DNA from 4 places in the Paenibacillus polymyxa M1 genome. Region 1 is predicted to be linked to each of the others. Evidence: predicted binding sites of a transcription regulator. Region 1 holds the regulator's gene; each other region holds the start of a gene.
The links. Region 1 encodes Rex, which represses fermentation and respiration genes when NADH is low (regulators of the CRP and FNR family bind a similar motif). Its sites were predicted from a motif close to TTGTGAAATATTTCACAA; they were not measured.
Positions count from the first base shown of each region.

Region 2: a site for Rex is predicted at 1,521-1,538, ahead of pflB (formate C-acetyltransferase). Genes of this name have one in related genera too.
Region 3: a site for Rex is predicted at 2,065-2,082, ahead of PPM_RS24345 (formate/nitrite transporter family protein). Genes of this name have one in related genera too.
Region 4: a site for Rex is predicted at 1,188-1,205, ahead of nirB (nitrite reductase large subunit NirB). Genes of this name have one in related genera too.

Region 1 covers NC_017542.1:3,375,294-3,378,514, reverse strand. Annotated here, with positions in the region: gene dinG (ATP-dependent DNA helicase DinG) at 1-1,630, shown strand, start outside; gene PPM_RS15130 (redox-sensing transcriptional repressor Rex) at 1,658-2,311, shown strand; gene PPM_RS15125 (amidohydrolase) at 2,298-3,221, shown strand, end outside.
Region 2 covers NC_017542.1:3,534,696-3,537,916, reverse strand. Annotated here, with positions in the region: gene adhE (bifunctional acetaldehyde-CoA/alcohol dehydrogenase) at 1-1,360, shown strand, start outside; gene pflB (formate C-acetyltransferase) at 1,688-3,221, shown strand, end outside.
Region 3 covers NC_017542.1:5,418,286-5,421,506, forward strand. Annotated here, with positions in the region: gene PPM_RS24340 (molybdopterin-containing oxidoreductase family protein) at 1-788, opposite strand, end outside; gene PPM_RS24345 (formate/nitrite transporter family protein) at 1,145-1,990, opposite strand; gene PPM_RS24350 (FAD-dependent oxidoreductase) at 2,377-3,221, opposite strand, start outside.
Region 4 covers NC_017542.1:772,526-775,746, forward strand. Annotated here, with positions in the region: gene PPM_RS03440 (spore germination protein) at 1-994, opposite strand, end outside; gene nirB (nitrite reductase large subunit NirB) at 1,312-3,221, shown strand, end outside.

The sequences.
Region 1 (3,221 bases):
CCGTTCTTGCCCATGGTTCCGCAAGTGCTACTATCATCGTGCACGTCATGAAGCAGGAACAGCGGATGTGGTTATTACGAATCACTCCAAGCTGTTCACTGACGTCAAAGCAAGTCACCAGCTATTGCCTAGCTATGAACATCTTGTAATTGATGAAGCCCATCATTTAGAGGAAGTAGCCGGTAAGCACTTAGGCATGCATATGAAATATTTCACACTCGTGCATACGCTGACTCGATTGTTCAAGGACAGTAAGAACGGACAATTGCCTTCGTTACGTCAGCAGTTGGCAAAGTCGGGGCATGAGAAGTCGACGGAATGGGCCTCGACCATTGATCAGCTGTACCCACTCGTGTTAGAGGTTAAGGAAACTTGGGACCTGCTAAGCGATAAGCTGTTTGGTATGTTGCCAGAGCGCTCTGATGCCACACCGGGTGAAACGGGACAATTTTCTTCGCGTCTCAAACCGTCGGCCAAGCCTGCAAAGTGGGATCAAGCGGCGGCGTTGGAAAATCAGCTTTATGTAACGTTGAGTGAAATTTTGCGCAAGGGCGACAAGCTGATGCTGGATGTCAAGGAAGAACACGACGATTATGCGGCGGATAGTCTCATTACAGATATCACGGGTCTGCTTAAGGATTTGGCGGGGATTAGGGAAAATTTGCGCTTCTTTATACGACTCGATGATGAAACAACTGTATATTGGCTCGAAGCGAGTGGGCAATTCCGTAGTAAATCATTGCAATTTTATGCGGTGCCCGTCGATGTGAGCCGCCAGCTGAAAGAAATGTTTTTTGACAAAAAAAGAAGTATTATTCTGACATCTGCTACTTTATCGGTAGATAAGTCGTTTCAGTACATGACCGATCAACTCGGCTTGCAGGAGGCCGCGGATCAAGGACGATTAATGACGTCACAGCTCCCATCACCTTTTAATTACAGGGATCAGGTGTTGCTGGTCATTCCGCGGGATTTTCCGAGTGTGAAGGGCAGTGTAGGGGATGCACACTTTGTAGAAATGCTCGTTAGCTCTCTAGGAGCGACTGCTCAGGCGACGCGGGGGAGAATGCTCGTTCTGTTTACTTCCTATCGGATGCTCCGGCAAGTGTATGAGCCGCTCAAAGAGGCGTTGGCATCCAGTGATATTACCGTGTTAGGACAAGGTGTGGACAGTGGGAGCCGCAGCAAGCTAACCCGTCGTTTTCAGGAAGCCAAGGCTTCTGTATTGCTGGGAACCAGCAGCTTCTGGGAAGGCGTCGATATTCCAGGGAAGGCTTTGACTTGTCTGGCCATCGTTCGCTTGCCGTTTCAACCGCCCAATCACCCGTTACTGGAGGCAAAAAGCGAGCTGCTCCAGCAGCAGAAGAAGAACCCATTTATGAAGCTGTCTGTACCACAAGCAGTTATTCGCTTCAAACAGGGATTTGGACGATTGGTACGTACAGCGAGCGACCACGGAGTCGTTATCGTTTACGATACGCGTGTGATCGAATCCTATTATGGAAAGCACTTTTTGTACTCGTTACCGGGACCAAAAATGGAGCATATGCCGTCGGAGCAAATGGTGCCCCGCATCGCCGAATGGCTCCAATCCGCCCCGGAGACAGAGGCACAACGGACGGACACCTAAAGTCCGTTACAATTAGGGGGAGCAAGTATGAAATCAGATAAAATTTCAGAGGCTGTCGTACGGAGATTACCCGTATATTTACGTTATCTGAATGCACTGCACAAACGGGAGGTGGCTACGGTCTCTTCTCAAGAGCTGGGACAGAGGTTAGATTTGAATCCGGCCCAAATTCGTAAAGATCTTGCCTATTTTGGCGATTTTGGTCGGAAGGGTATCGGTTACGATGTTTCTTATCTAATTGAGAAAATACGCCATATTCTGAAAATCGACCAGCAAATTAATGTAGTATTGGTCGGAGCGGGTAATCTGGGTCAAGCCCTATCAAACTATAACGCTTATTTAAAAGACAATATGAAGATTGTGGCGGTATTTGATGCGTTCCCGGATAAGGTTGGGACCAGAATCAATACCTTAGTCGTTCAGCCGATGGATGAATTGGAAACGACTGTAAAAGAAAAAAATATTCGAATCGGGATTATTACTGTACCTGATTTTGAGGCACAACACGTAGCTGATAGGCTCATTGAGAGTGGAATTGGAGCGATTTTAAACTTTGCACCTATCATTCTCAAGGCACCGGCTAACATTCGGATACATGCCACAGACTTTACAACTGATTTGCTTAGCCTCGCTTATTACCTGGAGGACGGAAAGGAAGAAGCACAATATGACAGTGAATAAATGGATGATTAAAAACGGTTCTTTTGCCGTGAATGGACCTGAAGCTGGGGTAATCCATGGTTTTATGATTGTGGAGGATAGCCGTATTACTTACATTGGCGAGACTCTGCCTGCGGGTGAGGAAGAGACGGAAGCAATCGACGGTAACGGGTTATTGTTTTTGCCTGGTCTGATTAATACTCATGGTCATGCGGCGATGTCTCTGCTGCGAGGGTATGGAGATGACTTGGCACTTCAAGTGTGGCTTCAGGAAAAAATGTGGCCTATGGAAGCCAAGTTTACATCTACGGATGTGTACTGGGGAACATCCTTGTCAGTGCTGGAAATGCTGAAAGGTGGAACCACAACTTTCTTGGATATGTACGATCATATGGATGAGGTGGCACGTGTAGCTGAAGAGTCGGGCATCCGTGCAAGTTTGATGCGTGGAGCCATTGGACTCTGTTCAGAAGAAGAACAGCGGATCAAGCTGGCTGAGGCCGTGACTTTTGCCCGTAACTGGCATGGAAAAGCAGACGGACGTATCACAACGATGATGTCTCCGCATGCCCCATACACATGCCCGCCAGCGTTTATTGAGAAATTTGTTCAAGCAGCACATGATCTCGATTTACCATTGCATACGCACATGTCCGAGACCATCGCCGAAGTTGAGCAAAACGTACGCGACTACGGTTTGCGTCCAGTTGCACACTTAGATAAGCTTGGCTTTTTCTCCCGCCCTTCACTTGTTGCCCACGGCGTACACTTGAACGACGAAGAGATAGCTTTATTAGCGGAACGAGGTGTGGCGGTTTCACATAATCCAGGCAGCAACTTGAAGCTGGCAAGTGGTGTAGCTAGAGTGCCTGAATTGCTGCGTGCAGGAGTTACTGTTTCTCTTGGAACAGACGGTCCTGCCAGCAATAAT
Region 2 (3,221 bases), 160 kb from region 1:
CACCAACCTTCCTTCGTTGACACTTGGTTGCGGTTCGTACGGTCGTAACTCGACTTCGTCGAACGTATCTGCAGTTAACTTGATTAATGTGAAAAGGGTGGCGAAACGGACGGTGAATATGCAATGGTTCAAAGTACCTTCCAAAATTTATTTTGAGAAAAATTCGACACAGTATCTTGCTAAAATGCCTGATATCACACGTGTAGCCATTATCACTGACCCTATGATGGTGAAACTCGGATATGTGGACCGCGTCATTCATTATTTGCACCAGCGCCAAACACCAGTTGCGATTGAAGTGTTCTCTGAAGTTGAGCCAGATCCATCGACAGTTACGGTAGAGCGTGGTACTGAAATGATGAGACGTTTCCAACCGGATTGCATCATCGCACTCGGCGGCGGTTCGCCAATGGATGCTGCTAAAGGCATGTGGATGTTCTATGAATATCCGGATACTGATTTCAATAACTTGAAGCAAAAATTCATGGATATTCGTAAACGGATTTACAAGTACCCACGTCTGGGTCAAAAAGCACAATTTGTAGCTATCCCTACAACCTCGGGTACAGGTTCGGAAGTCACATCGTTTGCAGTAATTACAGACAAAAACCTGGGCAACACGAAGTATCCGCTGGCTGACTATGAGTTGACTCCTGATGTGGCAATTATTGACCCTGTGTTTGTATATTCGCTGCCTAAAACAGCTGTAGCCGATACAGGTATGGACGTTCTGACACATGCTATCGAGGCTTACGTGTCTGTAATGGCCAATGATTACACAGATGGTCTGGCAATTAAAGCCATTCAACTGGTATTCCAATACCTGGAGCAATCGGCTCTGATCGGCGACAAGTTGGCTCGCGAAAAAATGCATAATGCTTCTACACTTGCAGGTATGGCGTTTGCTAATGCATTCTTGGGTATTAACCACAGTCTTGCACATAAATGGGGCGGACAATACCATACGGCGCATGGCCGCACGAATGCTATCTTGCTGCCGCACGTTATTCGCTACAATGCGAAAAAACCGACAAAATTTGCTTCGTTCCCTAAATATTCGCACTTTGTTGCAGATGAGCGCTATGCAGAAATTGCACGCATACTGGGACTGCCTGCACGTACCACTGAAGAAGGGGTTAACAGCTTAATTGACGCGATCCGTAAGTTGAACAAAACACTCGGTATCGAGGAATCGTTCCAACAACTCGGATTCGATCCAAAAGACTTTGAATCACGTGTAGATTATCTGGCTGACCGCGCTTTTGAGGATCAATGTACAACTGCAAATCCAAAGCTGCCGCTGGTTACTGAATTGGCTGATGTATACCGCAATGCCTTCTACGGACGCTTTGATCAATAATATAATAGTATGAAGAGGCTTGTAACAAAGCATTTTCCTATACAATACCAATGCAGGCTCTCTATATAGAGGGCCTCTTGGTTTGGGAAGGGAGGTGAGCGGCGAGGCTGAAGGTATAGGCGTGAAGCTAGGGAAAATAAAGTGATAAAAATCACTCATATTGTGATTTATGTCACATACTACACTCTATCATTATTCTACAATAAGAGTGTAAGAAAGGTCCCGACACTGAGCGTAAGGCATCGGTGAAAAGGCCGGGCTCAAGAAATAGTTTAAACGTGAAAAAAATCACAAGTCCGGAAGACCAAACAATTTGGAGGGATTTACATGTCGGTGATTGAGAGAGAATTACAAGAGCAACAATCTGGCTGGAGAGGTTTTAAAAAAGGAAAATGGACTAGAGAAGTTAACGTCAACGATTTTATTGAAACCAATATCTCACCTTATGTTGGCAATGAAGAATTTTTGGTTGGTCCTACCGCCAATACAACTGCATTGTGGGAAATTGTATCTGATCTTACTAAAAAAGAGTTGGCAAACGGCGGCGTGCTTGATGTAGACGTAAATACGCCATCCACCATTATTTCACATAAACCGGGCTATTTGGACCGGGACAAAGAACAAATTGTCGGTGTACAAACAGATGCTCCATTCAAACGTTCTTTGCAGCCGTTTGGTGGAATTCGGATGATGATCGACGCTTGCAAAGCCTATGGTTTTGAAGTGCCACAAAGCATTGTTGACATTTTCACTCATATTCGTAAAACACACAACCAAGGTGTATTTGACGCTTATACAGATGAAATGAGAGCAGCTCGTAAAGCTGGTATCATTACTGGTTTGCCAGATGCATACGGTCGTGGTCGTATAATCGGTGACTATCGTCGCGTAGCTCTGTATGGTGCAGACTTCTTGATCCAAGATAAAAAACTTCAATTGAAAAGCCTTGAAGTTGATTCCATGGAAGAAGACGTAATCCGTCTACGTGAAGAAATTTCTGAACAAATTCGTGCTTTGAATGAATTGAAACAAATGGCTGCTGAGCACGGTTTTGATATTTCTAAACCAGCTAACAATGCAAAAGAAGCTTTCCAATGGGTATATTTTGGATATCTCGCAGCGATTAAAGAACAAAATGGTGCAGCAATGTCCTTGGGACGTGTATCTTCATTCCTTGATATCTATACTCAACGTGATCTTGAGGAAGGTACGATGAACGAAGAACAAGCTCAGGAACTGGTCGATCATTTTGTTATGAAACTGCGTATTGTTAAGTTCCTGCGTACACCTGACTACAACGAACTGTTCAGTGGTGACCCAACTTGGGTAACAGAATCCATTGGTGGTATGTCTGTCACTGGAGAAACTCGTGTTACCAAAAACAGCTTCCGCTTCTTGCACACACTGTACAACTTAGGACCTGCTCCAGAGCCTAACTTGACTGTACTGTGGTCAGAAAAACTGCCTGAGGGCTTTAAAAAATATTGTGCAAAAGTTTCTATTGAAACTAGCTCCATTCAATATGAAAATGACGATTTGATGCGTCCAATCTACGGCGATGATTATGGTATTGCTTGTTGTGTATCCGCCATGAGAATCGGTAAACAAATGCAATTCTTTGGTGCTCGTGCCAACTTGGCAAAAGCTCTGCTGTATGCCATTAACGGCGGTAAGGATGAAAAATCCGGCGTTCAAGTAGGACCTGAGTTCCCAGCCATTACAAGCGAAGTGCTGGATTACGAAGAAGTGTTGAGCCGTTTCAAACCTATGATGGAATGGCTGGCAAAACTGTACATGAACACTTTGAATGTTATTCACTATATGCATGATAAATATAGCTACGAACGCATTGAAATGGCGT
Region 3 (3,221 bases), 2.0 Mb from region 1:
AGCCCCTGATCAAACAGCACATGCATAACCCCCAGCGCAAGCGCCGTATCCGTTCCCGGATATAAGGGAATGAACCAATCCGCCCATTGTGCCGTCCGGTTGCGATGGACATCAATAACGACCACCTTAGCACCTTTTTTACGTGCTTTCTCAGCCAATACGACCTGATGCATGTTGGTGCTGATGACGTTTCCGCCCCATACAATAATGAGCTCTGCATCCTCTGTGTCCTCCGGGCTTGTGCCGCCCTTAAATCCCATAACGGATGCCCAGCCTTCATTCCCAGCCACACTGCAAATCGTCTGATCCAGTTGGCTTGAACCCAGCGCATTGAAAAAGCGACGATCCATTCCATCCACACTCAATACACCCATATTGCCATAAAAGCTGTAGGGGAGAATGGATTCCGGTCCATCCGTACGTATCAGCTCCTTGAACCGACCTGTAATGGTATCGACCGCCTCCTCCCAGCTAATTCGTTCAAACTTCCCTTCCCCTTTGGCGCCTACACGCTTCAACGGATAAAGCACCCGATCCGGATCATATACTCGCTCGGTCATATTCCGGACTTTGTTGCATATAGCCCCTTTGGTAATGGGATGATCCGGATTACCAGTCACCTTGACTATCTTTCCATTTTCCTTGTGAAGCAGGAGCCCACACGTATCCGGGCAATCCAACGGGCATACGGCCGGAAAAATACCGTTCTGCTGCTCCGTCATCCGCTGTCCTCTGTGTAAGTTGTGTTGAAGTGTGGCCTCAAGAGGCGCGCTATTGCGATGATCCATGGTGTTAATGCTCCTTTCCGTTACCGTTTCCAAAAATTACACTGTTCTTATCATATCTACAGCTTTGGCCTATGGCAAGAGAAGGATTTTACCACACAGCATCTCTCCAAAATATATAAAAATCCGCCTGCTGTTTAGAGCAAAACGGATTTTAAAAATCATAATTATTTTTTTATCATCCTGTTTCATCATTACATACCCAGGGTAAAAGAGATCAAGGCATTATGGACGAGAGCACACTCATCCTCCATGCCAAATCATGGACCACTCCCAAAAAAATCCGCCATGACAGGTTTCGTTCCCCCGGGCCTGTCATGGCGGATTTGCTTTGTTCATTGCTTCATAAAGTAACGTGATTATGCATGATCACTCAACGGATTGGATGCAACGGAAGGAGTAATTTGAGATTCATTCACGGAATGTGTGTTGGTTTGAGTTTTTTTCAGATAGGCCAGCCAGTAGGCTCCAGCCACAAACAGACTGCCTCCTACCAAATTCCCCAACCAAACCGGAATGAAATTCATAACATACTCTGCCCACGAAAAATGACCTGCAAAAATAGCCGCCGGAATGAGAAACATATTGGCTACAACGTGCTGAAATCCGATAGCAACAAAGGCCATGGTCGGGAACCAAATTCCCATAATTTTGCCGCCGATGGAGTCTGTGCTATAAGCCATCCATACAGCCAGTGCTACGAGCCAGTTACATCCTATACCTGATATAAAAGACTGCAAAAAGCTTTCATGCAGCTTATGTCCTGCCATATCCACCACTTTATCCAGGTAAGGACCCGTTTCGGTCAAGCCCAGAACATGACCGAAGAAAAATGCAACAAATAATGCACCTGCAAAATTACTGAGCGTAATAATCGCCAAATTACGAAGCATGGCTCCTGTCTTAATTCGTCCTGCCCATCTCGCCAAAGGCACTGCCATCATATTACCGGTCAGCAATTCCCCACCAGCGATCAAAACTAACACCAGACCTACAGGGAACACCGCAGCTCCAATAAAGGTAGCAATGCTCCCCCATTCTTTAGGTGCACTTGCAATAACGCGTATATCCAGCAAAAACCCGAGTGCAATAAATGCACCTGCTAAAAATCCCAATACTACCGCCACAGTCCACGGGTTGTTCGCCTTGGCCACTCCTGTTTCCACCGTCTTTTCGGCAATTTGCCCCGGTTTATAGCTTGCCATCTGCCCCCGCTCCTTTAATATCTTTTAAACAAAATATTCTTCTTTTATATTTTATTTAAAATCAGTGATTTTGTTTGTGAAAAAAATCACTTTATAAAGTGTAAAAAAAACAGCCCTTGGATAAAGGACTGTTTTTCTATTTTATTACATCTACTGCGCTACTACGCGCTTTACATTTAATTGTATTCTTCCTTTTCAACAGCTCTCAAGAACCAAAGAACTCCGCCCAGACCGACGGCTGCAACAACTACAAGAAAAAGGATATAAAACAAATCCATTATAAAGTCTCCCCCTAATCCTTATGCTCTCTATATTGTACTATAAGGATTCATCCGTACGCTTCAGATTGTTGACAAACTTATGAACAATGTCACAGACAAATCGAATTATACAGTAACTGGGTTCCGTTCGGATATTGTAGGCAATGCTTGCAAACCTGCCGCGTTCAGGAAATTCCAAGGCTTGTTATAGTGCGGCTGGAAGAAGAAATCGACAAAAGCCAACTGGTCAATGGTCATATGATTTTGAATGGCTACAGACAGCGTGTTAATGGATTGCGTCAAATCGACCTTCGACATAATTTGTGCCCCAACAATTCTCCGTGTCTCCTGCTCATATACAACCTTCAGCAATACCTTTTCAGAGGTTGGCATAAACTCAGGACGGTAGCTATCTTCAATGGTTACAGCTTCTACAGTCATCCCCTCGTCGGTTGCTGCGGCTTCTGTCATTCCTGTTCCCGCAATATTATCTTCGTAAATTTTGATACCCGAGGTTCCTTGTGTTCCCATGTAGGCAATGGTCGGCTGTACCAGATTGCGTGCCACCAGCGTCCCCATTCGAACCGCATTCGTCGCCAATGGGATATACGCTGTTTTGCCAGTCGGATTATAACGAATTGCACAACTGTCGCCTGCTGCAAACACATCCGGGCAGCTACTTTGCATATAATTGTCCACAATGATCGCACCGTTAGGCAACATATCTACCTGACCTTTGAGCAGATCCGTTTGAGGTCGGAAACCGATACAGAGTATAACAAGCTCTGTTTCATACTCTCCTTTAGAGGTCACGACCTTACTTACTTTACCGTTAGTCCCCTCAAAACGACTTACTGTCTCGCCAAGTACCAGCTTAATGCCATGTTCTCTCAGGGAATTCTCAATCCGGTCTGTAAACTCATGGTCTAAATACTTATTCAATATACGATCAGCACTGTCGATCAGCGTTA
Region 4 (3,221 bases), 2.6 Mb from region 1:
AGGGAGTACCATCCAGTAAGATCGCTATTCTTCCCTCCAACAAAGCATTAATAACACGGTCAGGACGCTCTGTATTATGAGCCTGTTGGAATGGACTTAAATAATTGTCTTCGATGAGTTGTTCCACATACCCGGATTCAGGTAAAAAATCCATGTCTATTTTTGATATTCTGCGGCTTACTTCTTCAAGAAGGTCTGGATTCACAATATCCTTTATATACGCGATAACCAGATCCTTTTTGATTCTGCTGCCCACTTGGAATTTCTTCAATTCCAAACTTTTATTTAAACCCTGGCGCCGAAGCATCGAAGTGTTTTCACTCAATACTTCCGTAAAACCGATTCTGGGACCCCGAAGCAATGCTTCAGAGGTTGGCTCATTGACGGAGCGAATAGCGCCATTAGGAGGGCCCACCAGTAGCGCTTCCTTCATTCCTTCAATTAATAGGGCTGTATGACCTAAAAGGATGAACTCGTACAGTTCCTCCATACGGGTAACTTCACTAATTTGCGTAAGTGGCATCAGGCTTTCTTTTATAAAAGAGTTACTTATACCTTCCGGTTGTTCCTGCTGATCCTGACCCTGCTGCTGGCCTTCAAACATCAAGACCTCCAATACCTGCTTGCTCATAAGTTTTTCATCCTGCATACCTTCTATGAAGACTAACACGGACCGAGCATGAAATTTCTTTACCACAAACTCACGAAAATGCACATCACTATTTTCGCCTATAGCTTCACGAATTGCCTGTAAGTCGGAATCATAATTTCCTGTAATTTTAGAGCTCGGTTCATGCTGCTGATCCATGTGCCCTTCGTTATGTTTATTAGAGAGCGGATGACTGGAAGAGTGTTTGGATTTGGCTCCCTTACTGCCGACAAACGAATAAATCGAGGTGTTTATATAATAAATGCCTAAAGGAATAATCAACGCGAGGCCAGCTTGAAAGAGTGTACTCCAGCTAGGAAGATAAGAAATGATTTTAGACCACATGCTGATTACCTCCAAACAATTCAATTCGTTTTCCCATAAGATACAAGTTGTTCATAAAGTATTCCTTATAACGGTTGTATTTACGCATGAATTGGAAAGATTCTTTCGATGACACTGCTATGATTTCCGGTCCTTACCTTAATCCCTTGAAATAGAATAGGGAAATCCCTAAATATTCATAATTTTAACTACATTGTGATCGAAATCACATATAGACCTATCTACTGTATTAGAATAGAAGCATAAACAATATTCATTAGAAACGTAGAGATGTCGTCGGATAGGAAGTAGCGTCGAATGAATGGAGGAACCGGTATATGATAAACAGTAAAAAGAAGCTTGTGGTTATAGGGAACGGGATGGCTGGTATCAATACGGTCGAACAAATTTTAAAATTAACAGATAAATATGAAATTACAGTCCTGGGAAGTGAGCCGCATCCGAACTATAACAGGATCATGCTCTCTTATGTGTTGGAAGGTAGTAAAACAATAGATGATATCATACTGAACGATTTGCAATGGTATGCGGATCAAGGGATTACTTTATATACAGGAAAAATGGTTAAAAGTATCGACGGTGAGCACAAGAAGATTCTCACCGAAGACGGACTGGAAATTGATTACGATGTGGCTTTGGTGGCTACTGGTTCACAATCGTTTATTCTGCCTATTCCGGGTAAAGAATTACCGGGAGTTATTGGTTTCCGAGATATCGCCGATTGCTCGGCCATGCTGGAAGCAGCGAAGACCTATAAAAAGGCCGCTGTCATTGGCGGAGGTCTATTGGGGCTGGAGGCAGCTAAAGGCCTGGTCAACCTCGGGATGGATGTTACGGTCGTTCATCTAATGGAAGATTTGATGGAACGTCAGTTAGACCGGGAAGCCTCTGCGATGTTGAAAGCAGAACTGGAACGTCAGGGAATCAAGTTTGCTATGCAAATGCAAACTGCGGAAGTGTACGGTCAAGATCGGGTACAAGGACTGCGCTTCTCGGATGGAAGCGAGCTGGAAGCAGATTTGGTTGTAATGGCCGTCGGGATTAAACCTAATATCCAGGTAGCTAAAGAAAGTGATATGGAAACGAACCGCGGGATTGTGGTCGATGATTTCATGAGAACCTCCATGCCGGATGTATACGCTGTAGGGGAATGTGTTGAGCACCGTGGAATCTGCTACGGTCTGGTAGCTCCGCTGTTTGAACAGGGAAGTGTGATTGCCAAGCATTTGGCAGGCGTGGATACTGAAGGCTATGCAGGATCGGTAGTTTCCACCAAGCTTAAAATTTCAGGGGTAGATGTTTTCTCAGCTGGCGAATTCATAACCCAACCTGAACATACGGCGATTGTAGCGAAGGATGAGTGGAAGCGAACATACAAAAAGGTACTGCTTCGTGATAATAAAATTGTTGGTACTGTACTGTTTGGCGATGTGAGTGAATCTGCTAGTCTGCAAAAATATGTGCGTCAGCAAACGGAAATGACAGATGAGATCTATGGACAGATCATGGGTACTGGATGCGGCAATCACGGGGCGAAAACGTCATCCGTTGAAACCATGGCGGACGATGAAATTGTCTGCGGTTGTAACGGTGTGACTAAAAAGGCAATTGTGGAAGCAATCAATGAAAATGGATTGACCACCGTTGATGAAATTAAGGCATGTACCGGAGCTACGCGTTCTTGCGGAGGATGTAAGCCGGTTGTTGAGCAAATTTTGCAATATGTTCTTGGAGACAGCTTCAAAACATCAGCCAAGCAGGGAATATGTGGTTGCACAACATTGAGTCGGGACGAAATTGTGGAAGCGATCAAAACCAAAGGGCTGACCACTACGCGTGAAGTGATGAATGTACTCGGCTGGCATAATGATGAAGGATGCTCCAAATGCCGTCCGGCGCTGAATTATTACTTGGGTATGATTAACCCTGATACCTATGAAAATGAGGGAGATTCCCGGTTTGTAAATGAGCGATTGCACGCGAACATTCAAAAGGATGGAACGTTTACAGTGGTGCCAAGAATGTACGGCGGGGTAACGACTCCAGAAGATTTGAAGAAAATAGCTGATGTATCGCTTAAATACAACGTTAAAGTTGTAAAAGTAACTGGGGGACAACGGCTGGATTTGATTGGTGTCCGTAAAGAAGATCTGCCTAAAGTGTGGGAAGAACTCGATATGCCTTCGGGATATGCGTACGCGAAGTCGCTTCGTACGGTGAAAACCTG